One region of the Brevundimonas sp. FV1ye7S genome, then DNA from elsewhere that is predicted to be linked to it. Evidence: predicted binding sites of a transcription regulator. Region 1 holds the regulator's gene; the other holds the start of a gene.

Region 1 (7,908 bases):
ATCGCCACCGAACACGGCCACGACATGCTGGCCAACTTCCTCGAGATCGCCGGCGTGAAGCGCCTCGCGGCCGCCTGATCGTGGCGGCCTGATCATGGCTGACGGGTTCAAGCCGATCCTCGCCCGCCTGGTCGAGGGCCACTCCCTGACGTCCGAGCAGGCGCACGACTTCTTCGCCGCCTGCCTGCGCGGCGAACCGACCCCGTCGCAAGTCGCGGCCGCCGTCACCGCCCTGCGGATCCGCGGCGAGACGGTGGACGAAATCGCGGCCTTCGCCCAGGCCATGCGCGACGCCGCCCTGACGCTGGACCATCCCTACGAGGTGATCGACACCTGCGGCACCGGCGGCGACGGCCAGCACACCTACAATATCTCAACCGCCGCCGCCCTGGTCCTGGCCGGCGCAGGCCTGAAGGTCGCAAAGCACGGAAACCGGGCCATATCCTCGAAATCCGGCTCTTCCGACGTCCTGTCGATCCTGGGCGTCAATCTGGCGGCCAGCCCGGATCAGCAGCGCAAGGCGCTGGACGAGGCCGGAATCTGTTTCCTGTTCGCCCCCGCCTATCACGGCGCCATGCGCCATGTCGGGCCGGTGCGGGCCGAGATCGGTTTCCGCACGGTCTTCAATCTGTTGGGACCGCTTTCGAACCCGGCCTCTGCGAAACGTCAGGTCATGGGCGTCTATGACCCGCGTCTGCTGGAGCCCCTGGTCGAGGTGCTGGGCCGGCTGGGCGCGACCCGCGCCTGGACGGTCCATGGCCAGGGCCTGGACGAACTGGCCACCTCCGGCCCGACGGAAGTCGCGGAGTGGAAGGACGGCGCCGTCCGCCGCTTCCAGGTCACGCCCGAAGACGCCGGCCTGCCGCGCGCCTCCATCGACGCCATCCGCGGCGGCGACGCCGAGGAGAACGCCGCGGCCCTGCGCGCCCTGCTGGCGGGTCAGAAAGGCGCCTATCGCGACATCGTCCTGCTGAACGCCGCCGCCGCCCTCGTGGTGTCGGATCGGGCGACCGACCTCGCGGAAGGGGCCGCCCTCGCCGCCGCCGCCATTGACGACGGCCGGGCCGCCAAGGCGCTTGAGCGTCTGGCCCGCATCACCTCCACGCCGCTGGATACCGAAGACAAAGCATGACCGACGTTCTGGCCCGCATCGCCGCCTACAAGCGCGAGGATGTCGCCGCCCGCAAGGCCGCGACCACCCAGGACGCGATCGAGGGCCTGGCTCAGGCGGCCTCCGCTTCGCGCGGTTTCCGCGCGGCCCTGGACCGGACCGTCGAGGAAACCGGCCGCCCCGCCCTGATCGCCGAGATCAAGAAGGCCAGCCCGTCCAAGGGCCTGATTCGTCCAGACTTCGACCCGACCGCCCTGGCCATCGCCTACCAGGCCGGCGGCGCATCCTGTCTGTCAGTCCTGACCGACGGCCCCAGCTTCCAGGGCGACGACGCCTATCTGGGCCAGGCTCGCGCCGCCACGGCCCTGCCCTGCCTGCGCAAGGACTTCCTGGTCGATCCCTGGCAGGTGGCCGAGAGCCGGGCTCTGGGCGCCGACTGTATCCTGATCATCCTGGCCATGATCGACGATCAGCTGGCCGCTGAACTGCTGGCCGAGGCCGAACGATTCGGCATGGACGCCCTGATCGAAACCCACGACGAGGCCGAAATGGCGCGCGCCTGCGCCCTCGGCGGCGATCTGGTCGGGATCAACAATCGGTCGCTCCGCACCTTCGAGGTCGATCTGGAGGTGACCGAACGCCTGTCCATGCTCAGCCCCGTCCGCGCCCTTCTGGTCGCCGAGAGCGGCATCTTCACGCCCGAGGACGTCGATCGCGTCTCCGCCGCCCACGCCCAGGCCATTCTGGTCGGCGAAAGCCTGATGCGGCAGGCCGACGTCGAGGCCGCGACGCGCAAGCTGCTGGCCGCCTGATTCAACCCGACGCGCGTGGTGAAGCGACGCCGTTAAGTTGACATTAGGAAGGAACACTTACAGAACATCGTCAATGTTCACGGCCCGTTCCGATTCGAGGAAGGGGCTCATGAGGGCCTGGCGATGCTCACGCGCAAGCAGCACGAACTGCTGATGTTCATCCACGAACGGATTCAGGAGACCGGCGTCTCCCCCTCGTTCGACGAGATGAAGGAGGCGCTGGATCTGGCGTCCAAGTCGGGCATCCACCGACTGATCACGGCGCTGGAAGAACGCGGCTTCATCCGCCGCCTCGCCCACCGCGCCCGCGCCCTGGAAGTGACCAAACTGCCGGAACAGGCCACCGCCGGCGCCCCGCGCGGCCGGGCCGGGTTCAAGCCCGACGTGATCGAAGGCGGCGGCGGCGCGCCACGCCCCGCTGCGGCCTCGGCCGCCAACGACACCCGCGAACTGCCCCTGCTGGGCAAGATCGCCGCCGGCACCCCCATCGCCGCGATCCAGCACGAGCAGGAGCGGCTGTCGGTGCCCGAATCCATGCTGGGCAAGGGCGATCATTACCTCCTCGAGATCGAGGGCGACTCGATGATCGAGGCCGGCATCCTGAACGGCGATCTGGTGGTCATCCGTCGCGGCGACACGGCCAACAACGGCGAGATCGTCGTGGCCCTGGTCGAGGGCGAAGAGGCCACCTTGAAGCGTCTGCGTCGCAAGGGCGGCTCCATCGCCCTGGAACCCGCCAACCGCAACTACGAGACCCGAATCTTCGGTCCCGACCAGGTCGAGGTTCAGGGCAAGCTGGTCGGCCTCATGCGCCGCTATCACTGACATCCGGATCCGGCCGGCGCGCCCAGGGGCGATCCCCGCGCACGTCGGCCGTCCACACCGCCTTCCAGCGGTCCGATCCGTCGCGCCACAGCTCCACCGCCCCGCCGCGCGTGAAATCAACGCCGTCGACCACGAGACGGCCGTCGCATGAGGCTGGCAGGGCGACGACCGCAGCCCGCACGCTGACGACGGATGCAGCCCGGCACAGGTCGGCCATCTGCTCCGCATCCGGGGTCTCGCGCGCCCACCACAGGGCGACCGGCCCGGCTTCGAGTGATTCCGGCCGACAGGAAGACCGGTCGCACGTCCAGCCCGCCTCCGGCCGATCCGCCGTCGTCAGGCCCCGCCGCCGTGACCACAGATCGACGGCGAAGGCGCGCACGCCCGGCCGGATCACGACCGCCTGGGCCTGGTGATGAAAGGCGGCGTTCGTCCCGCCGTCCCCGATCCAGAGATCCGGCGTCGGCGCCCTGGGCCAGACCAGAACCGCAGCCGCAAGCGGCAGGCCCAGCCAGCGCAGCCGCCCCTGCCACAGACAGACGAACAACACCCCCAGAAAGGCGATGGGCAGGACATAGTCCGGCGCGCTGGCCACCGTCCGCACCGCCCCCGGCAGACCGGCGGTCCAGCCCCCGATCGCCAGCATCAGTTCGACGCCCCACCCCGCCACCGCCAGGAACGGCCCGCCCAATCCCAAGGGCTCCAGCGCCGCCCCCAGCGCCAGGGCCGGCATCAGGACAAAGTCCGCCACCGGCGCCGTGCCCAGATTGGCCAGAAGCCCGTACATGGCCGTGCGGTTGAAATGCTGCATGGCGAACGGCCCGGTCGCCAGTCCCGCCACGACGCTGGCCGCCACCGCCGCCGTCAACCAGCCGCCGAACCTCTGCGCCGCCACTATGAGCCAGGGCGCCGAAATCTCGCGCACCCGCTGCGGCCAGGCCTCGACCAGGGCCACCAGGGCCGCCGTGGCCGCAAAGGACATCTGAAAGCCCGGCGTGACGATGGCCTCGGGCTGGATGGCCAACACCACAAAGGCCGCCACAGCCAGGCCATGCATCGTCACCGCCTGCCGATCCAGCAGTATGGCCAGAAAGGCGATGGAGGCCGTGATCGCCGCCCGCTCGGCCGGCGGCGGGGCGCCCGACACGACCAGATAGGCGCCGACCGCCGTCAGTCCGGCCAGGGCCGCGACCTTCTTGCCGGGAACCCGCAACGCCAGCCACGGCCAGGCCGCCACGCCCAGTCGGGCCGCGAAAAAGACGAAGCCGCCGACGATGGCCATGTGCAGGCCCGACACCGACAGAATGTGCGCCAGGCCCGAATCCCGCATCACGTCCATGTCCTCCTGGCTGATCCAGGCCTCATGGCTGGTGGTCATGGCCGCCGCGATCCCGCCCGTCCGTTCGCCCAACCGGGCCACGATCCTTTCGGCCAGGGCGTAGCGGGCGCTGTTCACCGCCATTTCCAGGCGCAGCCGCCACGGCGCCGACGGCAGGTCGAGCCGTCGCGTCTCCCCCAGGGCGAAGGCGATCCCGCCCATGCCCTGGAAAAAGGCGTTACGGCCGAAGTCATAGGCGCCGGGGCTGGCCGGTGCGGGCGGCGGATTGAGAATGGCGAACAGACGGACCGCCTCGCCGGGCCGGGGCGGATCGCCCCGCACCGTGGCCCTGAGCCGCACCGGCGTCCGATCCGGCGCCAGCCCCCGAATCCAGACCGGCGCGAGCACGATCCGCGCGCCCCTCTGGCCGGGGCTGTCCACATCCACCACCCAGGCCTCGATCACCGTCGCTTCACCCAGGGCTGGAGCGATGGGCGCCGCCACCATCTCCGTGCGGATCTTGGCCGCCGCCAACCCTCCGGACAAACAGGCCAGCATCATCAGCGGCCAGGTCAGGCGTCGCGCCCATCCCCGTCGTCGCGCCGCCATCCAGCCCGCGCCGGAGACGATCGCCCCGAGCAGCAGCGGCCACAAGGCCGGCTCCGACCGCAGGGCGAAATAGATCGCCCCGCCTCCGCCAAAGGCCACCGGCGCCCACAGCCGCCATCTCAGCCTCTGCGCCGCAGCCTCGTCCTCCAACCAGGCCCGCAATCGCGCGCCGGGGGTAGGCTTTGTCGTCTCGGGGCGTATAAGGGCCTCGCTTACGGACCCTTCCCCCATGACCTCACCTTCCTCGACTGTCGTCACGCGCTTCGCCCCCTCGCCGACAGGCTATCTGCATATCGGCGGGGCGAGAACCGCCTTGTTCAACTGGCTGTACGCCAAACGACACGCAGGGCGTTTCCTGATCCGCATCGAGGACACCGACCGCGAGCGGTCCACCGACGACGCCGTCAAGGCCATCTTCGACGGGCTGAGCTGGCTGGAGCTGTTCGCCGACGAGGAACCGGTTTTCCAGTACAGCCGCGCCGACCGCCACCGCGAGGTGGTGGACGAGTTGCTTGAGACCGGCCACGCCTATCGCGATTTCACCACGGCCGAGGAGACCGGCCGACTGCGGGACGCCGCCAAGGCCGAACGTCGCGCCTTTGAGTCGCCGTGGCGCGACCGCGCGCCGACCGTCGACGACCTGGCCCTGCCTCACGTCGTGCGTTTTCGCCGCCCCCAGTCCACGACCGTCACCGTGGCGGACGAGGTTCAGGGCGCGGTCAGTTGGTCGACGAACGACCTCGACGACCTGGTCCTTCTGCGCTCGGACGGGGCCCCGACCTACAATCTCGCCGTCGTCGTGGACGACCACGACATGGGCGTGACCCATGTCATTCGCGGCGACGACCACCTGAACAACGCCGCGCGCCAGAGCCTGATCTACGACGCCCTGGGCTGGGCCCGACCGACCTTCGCCCACATCCCACTGATCCATGGGCCCGACGGCGCCAAGCTGTCGAAACGGCACGGCGCCCAGGCGGTCCACGAATACGCCGAAATGGGCTATCTGCCCGAGGCCATGCGCAACTACCTGGCTCGGCTGGGCTGGGCCCATGGCGACGACGAACTGTTCAGCGACGCCCAGGCGGTGGAATGGTTCGACCTGGCCGGCATCGGCAAGGCCCCGGCCCGGCTCGATTTCGACAAGCTGGCCCACGTCAATTCCCACTGGCTGCGTCTCGCGGCGGACGAACGCCTCGCCAAGCTGACCCTGGATGTCCACCTGCAACGCGGTCGCGTGATCGCCGAAGACGACGAGGCCAGGCTCCAACGCGCCATGCCCTTCGTCAAGGACCGCGCCAAGACCGTGCTGGACCTGGCCGACCAGACCGAATTCGTGCTGAAGAGCCGCCCCCTCGCGCTGGACGACAAGGCGCGCGCCCTGCTCTCGGGCGAAACCCTGGACCGCCTCGGCCGTCTGCGGGACCGGCTGACGCTGTTCCAGTCCTGGGATGTCTTCGCCCTGGACGCCGAGCTCAAGAGCTTCGCCGAATCCGAAGAGGTCGGCTTCGGCAAGATCGGTCCGCCGGTGCGAACGGCCCTTACCGCAGGGTCAACTTCACCCGATATCGCACGAACTTTGTCCGCTCTTGGGCGCGACGAAAGTCTCGGGCGCTTGGATGATGCGCTGCAACAGACTAAGTGATCACCCACAACCAAAAAAGCGGCCGACGCCTCCCCGCGCCTGGACGTGTGATGCAAAGGGGCATTCATGACTGAACAAGCCAAAACCGCCGGCTCGGCGACCCTGTCCTTCGAGGGCAAGACCATCGAGCTTCCGGTCCTTTCGGGCTCCACCGGCCCGGATGTCATCGATATCCGCAAGATGTACGCGGGTACGGGCGCCTTCACCTTCGACCCGGGCTTCACCTCCACCGCCGCGTGCGAGTCAGCCCTGACCTATATCGACGGCGACGCCGGCGTGCTTCTGCACCGCGGCTACCCGATCGACCAGTTGGCGTCGAAGTCGAACTTCGTGGAGGTCTGCCACCTGCTGCTGCACGGCGAACTGCCGACTGCTGCGCAGTACGAAAAGTTCGAAAACAGCATCACCATGCACACGATGCTGCACGCCCAGTTCGACCGCTTCTTCGAGGGCTTCCGCCGCGACGCCCATCCCATGGCGATCATGGTCGGCACCGTGGGGGCCCTGTCGGCCTTCTATCATGACAGCCTGGACATCCATGATCCGGTCCAGCGCGACATCTCGGCCATCCGCCTGATCGCCAAGATGCCGACCATCGCGGCCCGCGCCTACAAGTACCACGTCGGCCAGCCGTTCATCTCGCCGCGCAACGACCTGTCCTACGCCGAGAACTTCCTGCGCATGTGCTTCGCCGTGCCGGCCGAGGACTATAACGTCGATCCGGCCCTGGTTCGCGCCATGGACCGCATCTTCACCCTGCACGCCGACCACGAGCAGAACGCCTCGACCTCGACCGTCCGCCTGGCCGGTTCGTCGGGCGCCAACCCGTTCGCCTGTATCGCCGCCGGCATCGCCTGCCTGTGGGGTCCGTCGCACGGCGGCGCCAATGAAGAGGCGCTCAACATGCTCAAGGAAATCGGCACGCCCGACAAGATTCCCGAGTTCATCCAGGGCGTGAAGGACCGCAAGTACAAGCTGATGGGCTTCGGCCACCGCGTGTACAAGAACTACGACCCGCGCGCCAAGGTCATGCAGCAGTCGGCCTATGAAGTCCTGGCCGCCACGGGCCGCGAGAACGACCCGCTGTTCCTGGTCGCCAAGGAGCTGGAGAAGGTCGCCCTGTCGGACGAATACTTCACCTCGCGCAAGCTGTTCCCGAACGTCGACTTCTATTCGGGCATCACCCTGTCGGCCATGGGCTTCCCCACCACCATGTTCACCGTCCTGTTCGCCCTGGCCCGCACCGTGGGCTGGATCGCCCAGTGGCAGGAAATGATGGCGGATCCGTCGCAGAAGATCGGCCGTCCGCGCCAGCTCTACACGGGCCCGACCCAGCGCGATTATGTGGCGATCGACCAGCGCGGCTGATCGAGCACCACAGGCCTGAAATGCAAGACGCCGGGGAGACATCCCCGGCGTTTTTGTTTGGGGGCGGCCGACCCGAGATCAGCCGCCCCGCTTGGCTTCAATGACTTGCAGGACCGCGTCAGCGGCAAGGGCCGACGGATCCGGGCCGCCGCGGCCCATCCGATCCAGCGCTGCGGTCTGACGCCGCGCCTGATCGGCCGCCGCCTCATGGTCGGCCAGA
Region 2 (7,908 bases), 800 kb from region 1:
CTGTCGGGCAAGCGGACGCTGTCCAAGTTGAACGCATTCGACCTGATCGTCACTGTGGCCATCGGCTCGACGCTGGCCTCGATCATCACCAGCAAGTCGCTGGCGCTCGTTGAGGGGCTGACGGCGCTTCTGTTGCTCGTCGCGATGCAATTGGCGGTCACCGCCGCTTCCGTCCGATTCAAGCTGATCGACCGGCTGGTGAAAGCCGAGCCGACCCTCCTTTTGCGAGACGGCCAGCTATTGCCGCGCGCAATGCGACGCCAGCGCGTAACCGAGGGAGAGGTTCAGGCGGCCGCGCGCGCCGCCGGCGTCCAGCGTCTCGACGATCTTGAAGCCGTGTTTCTCGAAACCGACGGCTCTCTGACGGCCTTGCCGCGCTCAGCGTGACCATGGATTTGATCTAGGCCTGACTCGCTCGGAAACGGTCCGGGCGTCCTCACTTCGCCGTCGGCGTGCTGGCGGCGCGATCCGTCGGGACCCGCGCCTTCGGCAAATGGAGCCCGCTCGATATCAGTGCGGGACGGCGAGTGCGATGAAAACGCCATCCGCGCCGCCGGTGTCGGATAGGACGATCTGAACATGGCCCTGAGAGACACACGCACACAGATCTGAGCGGCGGAGCTCAGTGGAAATCTCGCGAGCCCGGCAGGATGCGGACGTCCCGGGGGTGGCGGTGTGGGGCGTGACGGGGCGGTTGGGGATTGGCGACAATGTCCGCGCGGGCCAGTTGGACGGAGGTGTCGTGGTCTTCGGACAGGCGTGACAGTTCGCTGGAGCGGTCGATGACGCGGCGGGCGACCAGGTGGACCACGCCTTCCGGGCTTTTTTCCACGACGCCTTCGACCTCCATCAGCCGGGCGGCCATGACCTCGCGACGGAACTGTTCGAACATCCGCGCCCACAGGACGACATTGGTGATGCCGGTCTCGTCCTCCAGTGTGACGAAGATGGCGTTGCCCTTGCCTGGACGCTGACGGACCAGAACCACCCCGGCGACCCGCACCAGGGCGCCGCCGCGTTTCGCCTCGGTCCGGGCGCAGGTCAGCATCCGCTCGGCGTCGAACAGGGGCCGCAGGATGCTCATGGGATGTGCCTTCAGGGACAGGCGCAGGGTCTGATAGTCGGCGGCGACATGTTCGCCCAGCGGCATGGTCGGCAGCCTGGCGTCGGGTTCGGCGCCCAGTTCGCGCGCATCGGCGGCGGCGAACAACGGCAGGGGTGCATCGTCCGGCAGACGGCGCACGGCCCACAGGGCTTCGCGTCGATCCAGGCCCAGCGAGCGGAAGGCGTCGGCGTCGGCCAGCTTGCGCATGGCGGCGGCGGGCAGGGCGGCGCGTCGCGCCAGGGTCTCGACGTCGCAGGGGCGGGCGGCGGCGCGAGCGGCGACCAGCGCCTGGGCCCAGTCCTCGCGGAATCCGTCGATCTGACGCAGGCCGAGCCGCAGCGCCGGCGCGCCCTTCGGGCCTTCCAGGCTGTTGTCCCAATCACTGCAGGAGACATCGACCGGGCGCACCTCGACCCCATGCTCCTGGGCGCCCCGCACGATCTGGGCCGGGGCGTAGAAGCCCATCGGCTGGCTGTTCAGCAGGGCGCAGGCGAAGGCCGCCGCATGGTGGTGTTTGATCCACGACGAGACATAGACCAGCTGGGCGAAGGAGGCGGCGTGGCTTTCCGGAAAGCCGTAGGAGCCGAACCCCTTGATCTGGTCGAAGCAGCGCCGGGCGAAGGCCGGATCATAGCCGCGCTCGATCATCCGGCCGACCATCCGGTCTTCGTAGGTGTGCAGGGTGCCGTCGCCCCGGAAGGTGCCCATGGCCTTCCTCAGACCGTTGGCCTCTTTCTCGGTGAATTCGGCGGCGACCATGGCCACCTTCATCGCCTGTTCCTGAAACAGCGGCACGCCCAGGGTCTTTTCCAGAACCTGTTTCAGCTCGTCCGCCGGGTATTGCGGCCCCGGCTTGGAATAGTCGGGCAGTTCCAGCCCGTTGCGACGTCGCAGATAGGGATGGACCATGTCGCCCTGGATCGGACCGGGCCGGACGATGGCCACCTGGATCACCAGATCATAGAGTTTGCGCGGCTTCAGCCGGGGCAGCATGTTGATTTGGGCGCGGCTCTCGACCTGGAAGACGCCGATGGAGTCGCCCTGGCACAGCATGTCGTAAACGCCGGCGTCATCGGCCGGGATGGTATGCAGCGCCCAGTCCTCCTCCGAATGGGTGCGGATCAGATCGAAGGCCTTGCGGATGCAGGTCAGCATGCCGAGCGCCAGCACATCGACCTTCATCAGGCGTAGTTCGTCGATGTCGTCCTTGTCCCATTCGATGAAGGTGCGGTCGGCCATGGCGGCGTTGCCGATGGGGACCAGTTCGTCCAGCCGGTCCTGGGTCAGGACGAAGCCGCCGACGTGCTGGGACAGGTGGCGGGGAAAACCCAGCAGCCGCGTCGCCATCGCCACGGCGCGCCGGATCATCGGATTGGTTGGGTCCAGCCCGGCCTGTTCGACATGGCGGTCGCCGATCTCGCTGCCCCAACTGCCCCACTGGCTGGAGGCCAGACGGGCGGTGACGTCCTCGGTCAGGCCCAGAGCCTTGCCCACGTCGCGGATGGCGCTCTTGGGACGATAGCGGATGACGGTGGCGGCGATGCCGGCGCGTTCTCGGCCATAGCGTGTGTAGATGTGCTGGATGACCTCCTCTCGCCGCTCGTGCTCGAAGTCGACATCGATGTCGGGCGGTTCGCCTCGGTCCGACGACAGGAAGCGTTCGAACAACAGGTCGGATTCCGCCGGGTCCACCGCCGTGATGCCCAGCACATAGCAGACGGCGGAATTGGCCGCCGAACCGCGCCCCTGACACAGGATCCGCTTGTCGCGCGCCACCCTCACGATGTCGTAGATGGTCAGGAAGTAGGGTGCGTAGTCGGCCTTTGCGATGAAGGCCAACTCCTTCTCCAGCAGCACCCGCACCTTATCGGGGACGCCCTGGGAATAGCGCATCTCGGCGTGCAGCCAGGTCAGATGTTCCAGCCAGGCCTGCGGCGTCTGGTCGGGCGGGGTCGTCTCCTCGGGGTACTGATAGCTGATGTCGCTGAGGTCGAAACCGACGCGGGCCAGCAGGTTCGCGGTCTCGGCGACGGCCTCGGGCGCGTTGCGGAACAGGCGGGCCATTTCGGCGGGCGGCTTGAGCCAGCGTTCGCCGTTGGCGTTCAGACGCCGCCCCGCCGCCTCCACCGTGACGCCTTCGCGGATGCAGGTCAGCACGTCCTGCAGGTCGCGCTGGTCGGCGTCGTGATAGAGGACGTCGTTGACCGCCAGCAGCGGGACGCCGCTCTGTTCCGCCAGCGCCTTCAGCCGCGCCAGCCGCCGCCCGTCGTCGCCGCGCCGGCCCATGGCGACGCCCAGCCAGACCGCGCCGGGCGCCGCCTCGGTCACACGGTCAAGCGTCCGGTCCAGACCGTCCAGCCGGGCGTCCGGCATGAGGATCAGCAGCAGATCCTCCGGTGCGGCGAGCAGGTCGCGCAGCCCGATTTCGCACTGGCCCTTCACGGCTCGGCGATTGCCAAGGGTCAGCAGCCGCGTCAGTCGCCCCCAGCCGGCTCTCGTCTCGGGATAGGCGATGATGTCGGGCGTTCCGTCGTTGAAAGCCAGACGCGCGCCGGTCGCCAGTTTGAAGGTCGCGGCCCGTCGTCTGACCTCTTTCGACAGGGTCGGATCGTTCAACCGATCCTCGACATAGGTCGCTTCGCCAGGCCCTGCGCCGTCGCGCACGACATCGGGCGGCGACAGGCCGTCTTCGCGCAGGCTACGCAGGGCGCTCCAGGCCCGCACCACCCCGGCGACCGTGTTGCGGTCGGCCAGGCCAAGGCCCGCATGACCGCGCAGAATTCCGGTCATCACCAGATCCTTCGGATGCGACGCCCCCCTTAGGAAGGAGAAGTTGCTGGCGCTGGCCAGTTCGGCATAGGCGGGCGCGTTCATGCGAACAGGCCGTGTACGAACCAGCGCGGCTCGTCGGTCTCGCCGTACAGGCCCTGCCGAAACAGCCAGAACCGGCGGCCTTCGCGGTCTTCGACGCGATAGTAGTCGCGCGTCTTCTGATCCGGCGCGCGCCACCATTCGCCGCCGATCCGCTCCGGTCCTTCGGCGCAAGCCACCTCATGCAGCACCCGGCGCCAGCGGAAGCGCAAGGGCGAACCGTCGGGCACCTCGGCCAGGGTCTCGACCGGCTGGGGCGGGTCGAACATCTGCAAGGGGCGTAACGGCGGATCGTCAGGCGTCAGATCCGGCCAGTCCTGGGCCGCTCGCCCGACCTTCATTGTCGCCGGGACCATCCGTGCGGCGCGCTCGGGCATGTGCGACCCCAGAGGTTCGAACCGCAGCACGGCTTCAGGCCCCAGCCGCGCCGTCAGCCGGTCGATCAGGCGGCTGAAATCCTCGCCGTCCGGTCTGTCGCCGTCCAGGCTTGGCTGGTCGGGTTTCAGCGTCTGGGTCTCGAGAACAGACAGCCTGATCTGATCGAAGCCGAAGCCGGGGTCCAGGGGATTGGCCAGGGCCGCGAGCCTTTCACGGAACAGACGAAGCACCGCGATCCGGTCGCGTGTGGCCCGGCCGGTCCGCACGACGATGCGTCGGACCTCGCCGTCGACGCGGTAGAAGCCCGCCTCGAAGGCCCGGCCGCCCTGGCTTGCCTGATCCAGTCGATCCGCAGTCTCGATCAACAGATCGGACAGGACGCGTTCTACATCCGCGTCATCGACGATGGGTTCGAAGAAGATGCGGTCGACGGTGATGGGCGGCGGCGGCCGGTACGGCGTGATGCGCATGTCCTCGTCACCCAGGATCCGCGCCAGCCGGGCGGAAAAATCGGCGCCGAAGCGCGCGGCTAGCGGCGCGCGCGGACGATCGTCCAGATCGGCGATCCGCTTCAGACCCGCGCGCTGCAGGGCCTGGGTCTCGCGTTGCGAAAGTTCCAGCGCCGCAACAGGCAGCCGACGCACCTCCTGTCGATCCTGTCCCGCTTCGAACCGTCCGCCCGGCCCGAAACGGGCCAGAGCGCGCGCCGCCTGGGGCGTGGACGCCAGGGCGCTGCGGATCCCCAGGCCGATACGCCCCGCACGCTCATGCGCCGCGCGGACCAGTCCGGTTTCGTCGCCGAACAGATGGGCGCAGCCGGTCACGTCCAGCATCAGCCCATGTGGCGAATCCTCGGCGATCATGGGCGTGAACCGGCCGAAATCCTCCATCACCTGCAGCAGCAAGGCCGCGTCCATATCCGGTCGATGAACAATGGTGCGCAAGGCGGGCGTTCGCGCGCGGGCGTCGGCCAGCGTCAGGCCGGGGACCAGCCCCGCCCCGGACGCCGCCGGATCGACGGCGGCCAGCCGCAGCGCGCCGCCGATCTTCTCGACCAGGACCAAAGGCCTTGGATCGGGCTCAGGCGACCCGTCTGCGGAACGGGCGCGACGCTTCAGCCGGTCGCTGGGCAGCCAGGGGAACCACAGCGCCAGATAGCGGCGCCGGTTCGCGGAACGATCGCGTGTCACGATCCCACTCCATGATCCAGGTTCTGGGCTCGCCCCCGCCGCGTCGCCGAAGCAGGGTGGCGGAAAAAGACGGTCTGCCCGGCGCTCCGCCCTCGAGCGGCGCGGACGCCACGGCGCGCACCGACCATCGGCTTTCGGCGGCGCTGGGCGCCGGAACGGCGCCGGCCCTCGCCAGGAACAGCGTCCCATGACCACCCCCGGCCGCAAGCGCCAGCCGCCGACTGGCCGTCAGGGACAAGGCCCTGGCCTCGCCCCAGGCGCTGAGCAGCACGGCGCCCACCGCCGGTGTCCGTAACGCCTCCTCGCCGATAATGAGCAGCGTCTGAATGTCCGGCGCTCGCACCAGCAGCATGTCCGACGGCGCCAGCCCCATCTCATGCAGCCCCGGTCCATGCGGCCGCCCCGCCTCCAGCCCCATCATGTCGTGAAGCCCCCAGACGATGGCCCGTCCGTCCGCCGCCTGAAGCGCGCCGCCCAGGCCGAAGGCGTTGATCGCCACAGCGTCGGCCGGTGTTTCGGCGTACAGGTCATGTACTGCCCCGCGCGCCCAGCAGGATGGAAAGACGCTGGCGTCCCGTGTCTGGCGGGGAGCAAGCGAAAGGGTGCAGGCATTGAGCGATTCAAGCCGCGTCCTCAAGGCGGCCAAACGGTCATCAGGTCCAATGTTCTCCATTTGTTCCAAATGGCGCGCTATGCCGTGCGGAGTCAAGCGGGGCGATCTGAGCCTGCGCTCCTGTTCAGCGTTCCGCCAGGCCGGCGTCCGCACCCGGCATGACGCCGCTCGCCCGGGCCGGCGCCGCTTCCAGAATTTCCGTCACAGGTTGAAGCGTGTCGCGGGCCTGACGCGCCAGGGCCAGAACGGCGGGCGGCGCGTCGTCGGGGCTCTCGGCCACGAGGTCCATCAGACTTTCGGCGAGTTGCATCAGACGCGGCGCGGCGGCGATCAGCCGGGACTGGAATTCAATGCGCTGGGGGTCGCGGTCATATTCCGCGCCGGGCACGCGCCAGCCGCCCCAGTCGGCCGTGTCAGTGACGACGACGGGATAGGTGCCGGGCTGGGGGTGGTGCAGGCAGTCCTCTTCCGCCTGCCACTTGTTGCGGGCCCGCAGCACGCGCCAGTCGCCGACCTCGGCCCCGGCGGCGTCCGCGGCGGCCATCATCAGTTCGGCGGCGGCGAACTCACGCCCCAGGCCGACGTCGTAGGTGACGCGCACCGGCTCGTCGAAACCCTTGGCCCAGACCGGCTGAACCTTCTCGATGGTGGCCCAGGCGCCCACGCACTCGACCCAGACCTTCTGACCCTTCTGGAACTGCGCGCGCGCCATTCTGATCTCCCACCGTTCAGGGTGCAGGATGACTGACGCCGGTTAGCGCGTGGTGAGGGGGGAGGGTTAACGCGAGATGCTCTCCAGCGTCTCGCCGGCGTATTTCTCCTTCACCCGGGTCGACAGGTCGCCCAGCGAGATGACCCCGACGATGCGGCCATGCTTGTCCACCACGGGGGCGCGGCGGATCTGGCGCGACCCCATCAGGTCCAGCACGGATTTCAGGTCGTCGGTGTCCAGCACCGTCTGCGGGTCGCGGGTGATGTATTCGACCACAGGCGCGGTCGGCGACGCACCAGCGGCAATGGCGCGCACGACGATGTCGCGGTCGGTGATGGCGCCGATCAACTGGTCGCCGTCGGCCACGGGCACGAAGCCGAAATCCCCCTTGGCCATCCGGGCGGCGACCTCCTGAAGCGTGTCGCCGGGTCGGGCGAGGTGGACATCCTTGGTCATGACGTCGCGGATCTTCATGGCGGTCTCCTGGGGTGTAGCGTCACCGTGAAAACCCGCCGCGCACGGCGGGGTTCCGCCGCTGTGCGCCCGCTTGACGCCGCTCGGCCTTAAGGCGCGCGGCGTTCAGGCAGGTCCTTGGCCGCGCGCACCAACTGGACGAACTCGGCCCGGTCGCCCCAGGGATCCTCGCCGCGCGCGCCCTGGGCCTGGGCCAGCACCTGGTCCCAGCCGTAGTCGGCGTTCATCCACGGGTCGTTGCGAAGCTTCTGACCGAACGCGGCGACGGCCAAGGCCCAGCGCGTGGCCTCGGGCGGTTGGGCGCCGGCGGGGCGGCTGGTCAGAGGCTGCTGGATCAGGTCCGATCGGCTGCGGCCCGGCTGTTTGTAGCGGACCTGGATGAAGCCGATCTCGCCGTTTGGATCGCCGCCGCCGGCGCCGATCCGATTGTCGGGATAGCGGCGCTCGGGAACCTGGGTCGGACCGCCGACCGGGGTGATCTCGTACAGGGCCGTGACGCTGGCGCCCGATCCCACCTCGCCTGCGTCGACGCGGTCGTTGGCGAAGTCCGCCTCGTTCAGCAGCC

Evidence for each region. Region 1 encodes LexA, which represses DNA repair genes until DNA is damaged. Its sites were predicted from a motif close to ATGTTCNCNANNTGTTCT; they were not measured.
Region 2: a site for LexA is predicted at 6,207-6,224, ahead of ACW18C_RS13830 (ImuA family protein). Genes of this name have one in related genera too.

What each region holds. Positions count from the first base shown of each region.
Region 1 covers NZ_CM178726.1:2,024,302-2,032,209, forward strand. Annotated here, with positions in the region: gene ACW18C_RS09770 (anthranilate synthase component II) at 1-78, shown strand, start outside; gene trpD (anthranilate phosphoribosyltransferase) at 95-1,132, shown strand; gene trpC (indole-3-glycerol phosphate synthase TrpC) at 1,129-1,923, shown strand; gene lexA (transcriptional repressor LexA) at 2,047-2,748, shown strand; gene ACW18C_RS09790 (ComEC/Rec2 family competence protein) at 2,729-4,837, opposite strand; gene gltX (glutamate--tRNA ligase) at 4,905-6,320, shown strand; gene gltA (citrate synthase) at 6,387-7,688, shown strand; gene lpxB (lipid-A-disaccharide synthase) at 7,767-7,908, opposite strand, start outside.
Region 2 covers NZ_CM178726.1:2,825,930-2,833,837, reverse strand. Annotated here, with positions in the region: gene ACW18C_RS13845 (DUF421 domain-containing protein) at 1-387, shown strand, start outside; gene ACW18C_RS13840 (error-prone DNA polymerase) at 623-3,979, opposite strand; gene ACW18C_RS13835 (Y-family DNA polymerase) at 3,976-5,544, opposite strand; gene ACW18C_RS13830 (ImuA family protein) at 5,435-6,043, opposite strand; gene ACW18C_RS13825 (hypothetical protein) at 6,282-6,869, opposite strand; gene ACW18C_RS13820 (CBS domain-containing protein) at 6,936-7,343, opposite strand; gene ACW18C_RS13815 (vWA domain-containing protein) at 7,433-7,908, opposite strand, start outside.